DNA from 2 places in the Polaromonas sp. P1_F9 genome. Region 1 is predicted to be linked to the other one. Evidence: riboswitches for the same ligand, from Rfam matches in the RefSeq annotation. Region 1 holds a riboswitch; the other holds the start of a gene.
The links. Region 1 has a riboswitch for S-adenosylhomocysteine ahead of metH (methionine synthase). Riboswitches for the same ligand answer to the same signal wherever they lie in the genome.
Positions count from the first base shown of each region.

Region 1 (5,012 bases):
AGGAGCAAGTACCTTGGGTGCAACAAAGTCAGCCAGGCAACGGCTGGGGCGCATCACACCGTCAATCGCGGTTTTCTCGGTTTGCTGGCGCAGGCCGTACCAGGTCATGGCCACTTCTCTGCGCGACTCGTCGGTGTAGATCTCGACGTCGTCGCCTACGCTGTTGGCGGGGTACAGCGCCATCACGCCGTTGGCGGTGAGCCAGCGGCCTTCGATCAGGCGCTTGAGCATGCGCTGCGCGTCGGCATACACGCGCACGGCCTCAGTGCCCACCACCTCGTCTTTCAAAATGGCCGGAAACGCACCCGCCAGATCCCAGGTCTGGAAGAAGGGTCCCCAGTCGATGTACTGGGCCAGCTCCGACAGGTCGAAGTTCTTGAACACGCGCCGGCCAATGAACTTGGGCACGGGCGGTGTGTAGTTGGCCCAGTCCATCGACGTGGCATTGGCGCGTGCTTTGGCCAGCGGCCACATCGGCACCTGCTTTTTGTTGGCGTGCTGGGTGCGCACCTTGTCGTAGTCGGTATACAGCTCTTCGATGTATCTGGCGGCCTGATCGGAGAGCAGGCTTTGCGCCACGCTCACGCTTCGTGACGCATCAGGCACATAAACCACCGGGCCTTCGTAGTGCGGGGAGATCTTGACGGCCGTATGCACGCGGCTGGTGGTGGCACCGCCTATCAGCAGCGGGATTTTTTTGATGCGGAAGTGATCGTCCTTCTGCATCTCGGCCGCCACATATTGCATTTCTTCCAGGCTGGGCGTGATGAGGCCCGACAGCCCGACGATGTCGGCGCCTTCAACCTTGGCGCGCGCCAATATTTCATGGCAGGGCACCATCACGCCCATGTTGACGACTTCAAAGTTGTTGCACTGCAAAACCACCGTCACGATGTTTTTGCCAATGTCGTGCACATCACCCTTGACCGTGGCGATGATGATCTTGCCTTTGGTCTTGACGTCGCCGCCGGCGGCTTCGAGCAGCAACTTTTCGGCTTCGATGTAGGGCAACAGATGCGCCACGGCCTGCTTCATCACACGGGCGCTCTTCACGACCTGGGGCAAAAACATCTTGCCCTGGCCGAACAGGTCGCCGACGATGTTCATGCCGTCCATCAGCGGGCCTTCTATGACGTGCAGCGGCCGGCCGCCCTCCGCAAGGATCTCCTGGTAGACCTCTTCGGTGTCGGTCACGATGTGCTCGTTCATGCCATGGACCAGCGCGTGCGACAGGCGCTGGCGCACCGGCAGGGCACGCCACTCGTTTTTCTTGCTGTCGTCCTTGGCGCCGCTTTTCGCGGTTTCGGCGACTTCAATCAGGCGTTCGCTGGGCGTGAGTTCGGGCTCGCCGGGCTTGTAGGCCGGTGTGCGGTTGAGCACCACGTCTTCGACGCGCTCGCGCAGCACGGGGTCCAGGTCGTCGTACACACCGACCATGCCGGCATTGACGATGCCCATGTCCATGCCCGCCTGGATCGCGTGGTAGAGGAACACGGTGTGGATGGCTTCACGCACCGGGTCGTTGCCGCGAAAGCTGAAGGACACGTTGGACACACCGCCAGAGACCTTGGCACCCGGCAGGTTCTGCTTGATCCAGCGCGTGGCGTTGATGAAATCGACCGCGTAGTTGTTGTGCTCTTCGATGCCGGTGGCGATCGCGAAAATGTTCGGGTCGAAGATGATGTCTTCGGGCGGGAAGTCCAGCTCGTCGACCAGCACACGATAAGCGCGCTCGCAGATTTCGACTTTGCGCTCGTAGGTGTCGGCCTGGCCTTTTTCGTCGAAAGCCATCACCACCGCCGCCGCACCGTAGCGCTTGAGCAGTTTGGCCTGCTGCCTGAAGGGCTCCAGGCCCTCTTTCATCGAGATCGAGTTGACGATGCCCTTGCCCTGGATGCAGCGCAGGCCGGCTTCGATGACGCTCCACTTGGAGCTGTCGATCATGATGGGCACACGCGCGATGTCGGGCTCACTGGCGATCAGGTTCAGGAAACGCACCATGGCGGCCTGGCTGTCGAGCATGGCTTCGTCCATGTTGATGTCGATGATCTGCGCGCCGTTTTCGACCTGCTGGCGGGCCACAGCCAGCGCCTGCTCGTATTCACCGTTGAGGATCATGCGGGCGAAGGCCTTGGAGCCGGTGACGTTGGTGCGTTCGCCAATATTGACGAACAGCGTGCCCGCACCGATGGCGACCGGCTCCAGGCCGGACAGCTTCATGGGGGGAACATTGGGTAAAGATTCAGTTTCAGACACGGACTCACCTTGAGGCAAAGGTGAGCGTCGTTGCTGCAGGGGCTGCCGGAAGCCGCCGCCTGTAACCCAAGCCTGACGAACGCTTGTGTTCGCTGCAACGCTCCTTGGGTTACCATCATTTTAAGGGCTGAACGCCGCCCGCGCCATATCTTTGCGCCAATGGCAAGAGATACCAACAAAAGTCCAGGGGATAGCCGGAGCCACCATGTTTGAAAACCTGTTCGGCAGAAAACAGAAGGGAACGCCCGATGCGCCCGAGTCCATGCGTCCCAAAGACCGCATGCGGGCCATTGAAGGCTCCAGCACGGCCGAGCTCGCCGCCAGGCTGCTGATTGCACCAACCGCCCTGATGCAGCTCACGCCCGAAGAGGCTTTCACCGTCGTCAGCTACATGACGCCGCGCAGGATTTCCGAGGGAACGACCTTCATCCGCGAAGGCGACAAGAGCGATACCGGGTATATGGTGCTGCTGCTCGAGGGCGAAGTCACGGTCGAAAGCATTGTGGTCAGCCGCCGCACGCCGGTCACCATCACGGTGCTGGGGCCCGGCAGCCTGATCGGCGAGATGGGCCTGGTCGACGGCCAGGCGCGGCTGGCGTCATGCACTGCCAGCAGCGACGTGAGCTGCGCCGTGCTGTCGCGCGCAGCGCTTGAAAAAATGGGGGAAGAGCAACCGGTGACTGCGGCCAAACTGATGTTTGCCGTTTCGCTGCGCATCGCCGAACGGTTGCGCGACACCAGCGAAAAACTCAAGATGTACAGCCAGCTGGTGCAAGCCATGCAGCAGGAAATCGACCGGCTTATGCCGGGCTGATTTCCCTCTGGCAGAAAAGCGGGAAAGCGCCAGGCTGGCCGCCCTTTGCGCCATTTCCGCCCTTTCGATTTAGTCGAGCTTGATTTTGGCGACCTTGATCAGGCGTCCATAGTCGGCGTGCTCTTTCATCACCATGTAGGCAAAGTCGGCAGAGCTCATGGGGCTGGGGGTCGCGCTCATGCGTGCAAACTTTTCCGCGGTATCGGGCGTGTTGAGCGCGTCGGCGAATGCCCGCTGAAGCTGGTCTGCCGTGGCTTTGGGAAGGTTGGCCGGGCCAAAGATGCCGAACCAGGTGCTGATGTGAAAGCCGGGCAACACGTCGTTAATGGTCGGAATTTCCGTGAAGCTGCTGGAGCGGTTGATGGTGGTCACGCCAAAAGCGACCAGCTTGCCCGACTTGATGTTGGCGCTGGCAGAGGCCAGGTTGTCGAACATCAGGTCGGTCTGGCCGGACAGCAGACCAGCCTGCGCCTGGGCCGAGCCACTGGAAGGCAGGTGCACCACGCTGATCTTGGCCAGGCTTTTAAACAGCTCGCCCGCGAGGTGGCCGGCACTGCCGTTACCGCCGGAGGCATAGTTCAGCCGGCCGGGGTTCTTGCGCGCATACGCTATCAGGTCCTTGGTGTCCTTGATTTTCAGCCGCCTGGCTGTTTCCGCATTCATGACCAGCACGTTCGGCACACGGGCCACCAAGGTGATGGGCGTGAAGTCCTTCAATGCGTCGTAGGGCATGTTCGGGTAGAGCCACGGGTTGATGGCATGGGTGGCCACCGCCCCCATCACCAGCGTATGGCCGTCTGCAGGCGCCTTGGCGACGAGGGCCGCACCCACGTTTCCGCCGGACCCCGGCCGGTTGTCAACCGTGACTTCGGTTTTGAGCAGGGGGCGCAGCTTCTCGGCGAGGATGCGCGCAGCGTTGTCCAGCGGGCCGCCGGCTGGATAGGGGACGACGATCGTCACCGGTTTTTGCGGCGACAGCTGCGCATGGCCTGCGAAAGCCGTCATCGCCAACGTGAATGCCGCTGCGGCCTTGATGAATAAACCCACCTTCATGATTTCCTTGGTTGTGTTGTGTTGCGTTGTTTTGCCGAACCATCAACGCTGCAGGGCGCAGCGCCGGAGAATGAAAACAGGGTTCGGCAAAGGGGCCTGACTATAGCCGCGAAATATGACTTTTCGGAGCATCGCCGGCATGGCACTTCATATGCATACTTATTGATTACACGTACATCCGGGTCGGGAAGCGGCTTTTTTCAGCCGCCCGATGGGCATCACCAGGAAGTGATGCGGGCAGCGCTGCCCTCAGGCGGCCTCTTTGTAGAAGGCGCCGCGCTGCAAGGAGCGGCTGGCAACCGGCGCAACCGCATGGGCGATGGCACCTATGTGATCCGGCGTGGTGCCGCAGCAACCGCCCACGATGTTGACAAGGCCTTCCTCGGCAAACTCGCGCAGCAGGCGGGACGTCACATCGGGCGTTTCGTCAAAGCCGGTATCGCTCATGGGGTTGGGCAGGCCGGCATTGGGGTAGCAGCTGATGAAGGTGTCGCCCGCCACGCGGGCCAGCTCCTGGATGTAGGGGCGCATCAGGGTGGCGCCCAGTGCGCAGTTGAGGCCGACTGCCAGTGGTGCGGCATGGCGCACGCTGTGCCAGAAGGCCGTCACGGTTTGCCCGCTCAGGATGCGGCCCGAAGCGTCGGTCACGGTGCCGCTGATGATCAGGGGCAGGCGCTCGCCGGAGTTGTCGAAATACTCATCGATGGCAAACAGCGCCGCCTTGGCGTTGAGCGTGTCGAAGATGGTTTCGACCAGCAGCACGTCGCTGCCGCCCTTGACCAGTGCCTCCGTCTGTTCGTAATAGGCCTTGCGCAACTCCTCAAAACTGGTGTTGCGCGCGCCCGGATCGTTCACGTCGGGGCTGATGCTGGCCGTCTTCGGCGTGGGG
Region 1 covers NZ_JBFUBT010000005.1:103,897-108,908, forward strand. Annotated here, with positions in the region: gene metH (methionine synthase) at 1-2,256, opposite strand, end outside; S-adenosyl-L-homocysteine riboswitch at 2,272-2,368, opposite strand; gene AC1DYR_RS16250 (Crp/Fnr family transcriptional regulator) at 2,462-3,070, shown strand; gene AC1DYR_RS16255 (Bug family tripartite tricarboxylate transporter substrate binding protein) at 3,140-4,123, opposite strand; gene AC1DYR_RS16260 (homocysteine S-methyltransferase family protein) at 4,373-5,012, opposite strand, start outside.

Region 2 (5,012 bases), on a different contig from region 1:
GTCTTGCGTGGAACCGCCCGCGCCAAACGTCACCGAGCAGAACTCGGGCTTGTGCGCATACAGCGCCTGGCGCGCCACGCGCAGCTTCTCGGCGCCTTCAGGTGTCTTGGGCGGGAAAAATTCAAAACTGAGGGGAAGTTTCAGGCTCATCACGGATCTCACTCGTCGTTGTTTGTCGTATCGGTTTTGTTGTCACGCCGCTTGCCACGCGCAGGGCCAGGCTGGCCGGCATGCGCGAGTTCGGAGTCTTCGTGCGGCGCGCGGGAGGCGCGCATTTCGCTGCGCGGCACGCGCTTGGCCACCTTGCGCTGCGGCGCGGCCGGCAGCGGCTGGTCTTCGCCCGCCACGTCCCGGCCCTTGACGCCCTGGATAAAAAATTCGCGATTGCCGTCGCCGCCTTCAATGGGTGACTGCAGCCAGGCTTTCACTTCCAGCCCCAGCGCTGTGCAGGCATCGCGCAAGCGCTTTTCGACAAACTCGAAATGCACCGGGTCGCGCACGATGCCGCCCTTGCCGATCTGGCCGGGCTGCAATTCAAACTGCGGCTTGACCAGCATGAGCAGGTCGCCACCGGGTTTGAGCAGGCGAACCACTGCGGGCAACACCAGCGTGAGCGAGATGAAAGACAGGTCGCCGGTCAGGAAGTCGAAGTTGGCTTCTGCGGCTGGGCTCGCCTCATCCAGGTCAGCGTCATCCTCATCGCCATCGAAGTCATCCGGAAAACCCATGTCATCGCTGTCGCCTGCATGGCCGGCCACGAGGTCGGCGGCGGTCATGGAACGGGCATTCAAGCCCTCGACGCAAACCACACGCGGGTCTTCACGCAGACTGGCATGCAGCTGGCCGTGGCCCACATCAACGCCCACCACCTGCATGGCGCCGTGCTGCAACAGGCAGTCGGTAAAGCCGCCGGTGGACTGGCCCACGTCAAGGCAGCGCAAGCCATCCACCTTCAGGCCGGTAGCTTTCAGCGCGCCTTCGAGCTTGAGCCCGCCGCGCGAGATGTACTTGGCTTCAGTGGTGTCCAGCAACTGCAACTCAGCGCCGGGCGGAATCTCGTCGCCGTTCTTGGCGACCTTCTTCCAGGCAGCATCGGCTTCGGGACGCCACTGCACCCCCGAAGCGATCAGGCGCTGGGCCTGCGAGCGGGTGGCGGCATGGCCGTGTTCGACGAGGAATAGGTCAGCGCGCATGTAGTTCCAGAAAAAGAGGGCTCAGCGCGTCGCGAGCGGCCGTCAGGCTAGGCGCGGGAGGACCCATGAACCGGAGCGTACTGGAGGTACGTGAGGATTCATGGAGGGACCCGCAACGACGCATCACGGCCGCGCAGTAGCGCGGGATCAGTAGCGGTAGGTGTTGGCTTTGTACGGGCCTGCTTTGCTGACACCGATGTACGCAGCCTGCTCGTCGCTCAACTCGGTCAGCACAGCGCCAACCTTCTTCAGGTGCAAGCGGGCAACCTTTTCGTCAAGATGCTTTGGCAGCACATAAACCTTGCCTACTTCGTACGCGTCCTTCTTGGTGAAGAGCTCGATCTGCGCGATCGTCTGGTTCGCAAAGCTCGAAGACATCACGAAGCTCGGGTGGCCGGTGCCGCAGCCGAGGTTGACCAGGCGGCCCTTGGCCAGCAGGATGATGCGCTTGCCGTCCGGGAAGATCACGTGGTCGACTTGCGGTTTGATCTCTTCCCAGGTGCATTTTTCGAGTGCGGCAACGTCGATTTCGTTGTCGAAGTGGCCGATGTTGCAGACGATGGCCTGGTCTTTCATCTTGGCCATGTGGTCATACGTGATGACGTTCTTGTTGCCGGTGGCGGACACAAAAATATCGGCCTTGTCGGCAGCGTATTCCATGGTCACGACCTTGTAGCCTTCCATCGCGGCTTGCAGGGCGTTGATCGGGTCGATCTCGGTCACCCACACCTGGGCGCTCAGGGCGCGCAGTGCTTGTGCGGAACCCTTGCCCACGTCGCCGTAGCCGGCCACGAGTGCGACCTTGCCGGCGACCATCACGTCGGTGGCGCGCTTGATGGCGTCAACCAGGGATTCGCGGCAGCCGTACAGGTTGTCGAACTTGCTCTTGGTGACGGAATCGTTCACGTTGATGGCGCGCAGGGCCAGCGTGCCCTTGGCCGACATTTCGTTCAGGCGCAGCACGCCGGTCGTGGTTTCTTCCGTCACGCCGACGATGTTCTTCAGGCGGCGGCTGTACCAGGTCGGGTCTTGCGCGAGCTTGGCCTTGATCGAGTTGAAGAGGCAGATTTCTTCTTCGCTGCCGGGCTTGGAGATGAGGCTCGCGTCTTTTTCGGCCTTGGTGCCCAGGTGCATCAGCAGCGTCGCGTCGCCGCCGTCGTCCAGGATCATGTTGGGGCCTTCTTCAGGCGTGCCCTTGGCGCCGTTGAATTCGAAGATCTTGTGGGTGTAGTCCCAGTAGTCGGCCAGGGTTTCGCCCTTGATGGCAAACACCGGCGTGCCGGCGGCGGCGATCGCGGCGGCGGCGTGGTCTTGCGTCGAGAAGATGTTGCACGAAGCCCAGCGCACTTCAGCGCCCAGGGCCTGCAGGGTTTCGATCAGCACGCCGGTCTGGATCGTCATGTGCAGCGAACCGGTGATGCGCGCGCCCTTGAGCGGCTGCGCCTTCGCGAATTCTTCGCGGATGGCCATCAGCCCGGGCATTTCGGTTTGTGCGATGTTCAGTTCCTTGCGGCCCCAGGCGGCAAGCGAAATATCGGCAATGGTGTAGTCGGTGGAAGGTTTCAGGACGGCGCTCATACGGTTCTCCAAATATCAAACGTCAACTGGGCAAAATCGCCACGGGCACGGCTTTCAGGGGAAGGGAGAATTCAGTCATTCACCCGGCTTGAGAGCACATGCGGGTGAGCGTGGTTGCAATGAAGTCCTGAGCCTGGTCCACGTGATGTGGCTTGCAACGCTCCTCAGGAAAACTGATTATACCCACCCCCGTCCGGACTCACTTCGTGTAGTCCGTTCCCCCCCCTCAAGGGATAAATAGATTCACCCCCGTTCAGGCTCACTTCGTGTAGCCTGCTCCCCCCTCTAGGGGGCGGCGCCTGGGGCCGGCGAAGCCGGACCCTCGGCCCCCGCTGGTGAAATACGCCATCACCGATCGCGCCCACAGAACTCTTCAACCCGCATGGGCCGCGGAACCGGCTTTGCCGGGCCGCAGGCGCAGTCCCCTGCAAGGGGAAAAGGGCTACACGCAGTGAGCCCGATAGGGGTGTGCCAATTTTTCGGCTTTGCCGGGCCGGAGGGGGGCGGCCCCCTCGGGGGGCAGCGACCCACACAAAGTGGAGGAGCGTGGGGGCCACATTCAGTGCGAAAATTTCACCATGCAAGAACTCTCCCGCTGGCCCACCGCGCAACGAAAAGCCGTCACCGGCCTCTTCACAGACATTGACGACACACTGACCACCGAGGGGGAGATCACCCCCGATGCGCTGGAAGCTTTGGGTGAGTTAAAAGCCGCCGGCTTCAAGATCGTGGCGGTCACAGGGCGCCCGGTTGGTTGGAGCGAGCCTTTCGCGGCCCGCTGGCCTGTCGATGCCATCGTGGCGGAGAACGGCGCCGTGGCGCTGCTGCCGGATGCCCAAAGCGCCGCGCCGCGGCCGCTGGCCAAGATCTACCAGCAGGATGCGGCCACGCGCAGCGCCAACTTCGCGCGCATGCAGGCCGTGCTGGCGCGCATCGAACGCGAAATGCCGGGCGTGCACCGCGCCACCGACTCGCCGGGCCGGGAGACCGACATTGCCATCGACCACAGCGAGTTCACGCAGCTCAGCGACGCGCAAATCGCCGCAGTGGTGGCGCTGATGAAAAGCGAAGGCATGCACGCCACCGTGAGCAGCATTCATATCAACGGCTGGTATGGCAGCCACAACAAGCTCGAAGGCGCGCGCTGGATAGTCCGGCAGCTCTGGCAGCGCGACCTGGACGCCGAGATGGACCAATGGGTCTACGTGGGCGATTCGACCAACGACCAGCTGATGTTCAAGACCTTTGCCAACAGCGTGGGCGTGGCCAACATCGCGCGCTTTGTGCCGCAGCTGGCGCACCTGCCGCGCTACGTGACGCGCAGCGAGCGCGGCGCGGGTTTCACTGAGGTAACGCGTGCGCTACTGGGATAACCCAGCGCAGCGCGCGGCTGCCCCGCGTTACCTCAGCGGGTGCCGCGGATCGGGCTTTGCCCGGCCGCAGGCACCGTCCCCTGAAGGGGAGGGGACGCTACACGAAGTGAGCGTCAGCAGGGGCTAGCTATATTGGCGGCGCACTGAGCCCCAGCGCAGCCAGGCGCCGAGAGCGGCCACCGCCAGCACCAGCGCTGCATAGCCTTCCGCAGTAGCGGGCAAGCCCAGCGGCGCAATCAAGCGGCCCGCCAGCATGGCGGGCACGCTGAAAGCCAGATAGCTGGTGGCATACAGCGCGGCAAACAACTCAGCCCGCTGATGTGGCTGCGCCAGCGGTGCGAGCGTCTGCACTTGCGCAGAGAAAGCCGAGCCGCCGCCAAAACCGGCCAGCGCCGTGCCGGCAAAAAACAGCGCCACAGAGCGCGTGGCCAGCGACACAGCCACCAGCCCCGCGCCCACGGCCAGCAAGCTCATGCCGACGGCGCTCATACGCACCGGCGACAGTTTTTTCAGCAAGGTCGGTGACGCAGCGCCCAGACCGAAGAAGGTGGCAATGGCGAGGCCGTTGACGATGCCGTCATGGATGCCAAAGATTTGCTGCAGCATGGAAGGCACCAACGACAGGTACAGGCCTGCAAGCGACCACACCGCCAGCATCGTCGGCACGCCGCGCACAAATTCGCCGCGCGCCTGCACCGGTATTGAAATGCGCGGTACCAGCGAAGCCAGCGCGCCGGGGCGCGGCGTGGCGCTTTCGGGCAGGAACAGCGTGGCCACCGCACCCACGACGCAAATCGCGGCCAGCACGCCAAACACCAGCGGCACCGGGTGCAGCGCGAACTTGACGGCAATGCCGGTGAGCAGCGCG
Region 2 covers NZ_JBFUBT010000007.1:99,449-104,460, forward strand. Annotated here, with positions in the region: gene metF (methylenetetrahydrofolate reductase [NAD(P)H]) at 1-150, opposite strand, end outside; gene AC1DYR_RS19425 (TlyA family RNA methyltransferase) at 159-1,193, opposite strand; gene ahcY (adenosylhomocysteinase) at 1,341-2,771, opposite strand; S-adenosyl-L-homocysteine riboswitch at 2,871-2,943, opposite strand; gene AC1DYR_RS19435 (HAD family hydrolase) at 3,350-4,144, shown strand; gene AC1DYR_RS19440 (MFS transporter) at 4,268-5,012, opposite strand, start outside.
Region 2: another riboswitch for S-adenosylhomocysteine. It lies ahead of ahcY (adenosylhomocysteinase); the one in region 1 lies ahead of metH (methionine synthase).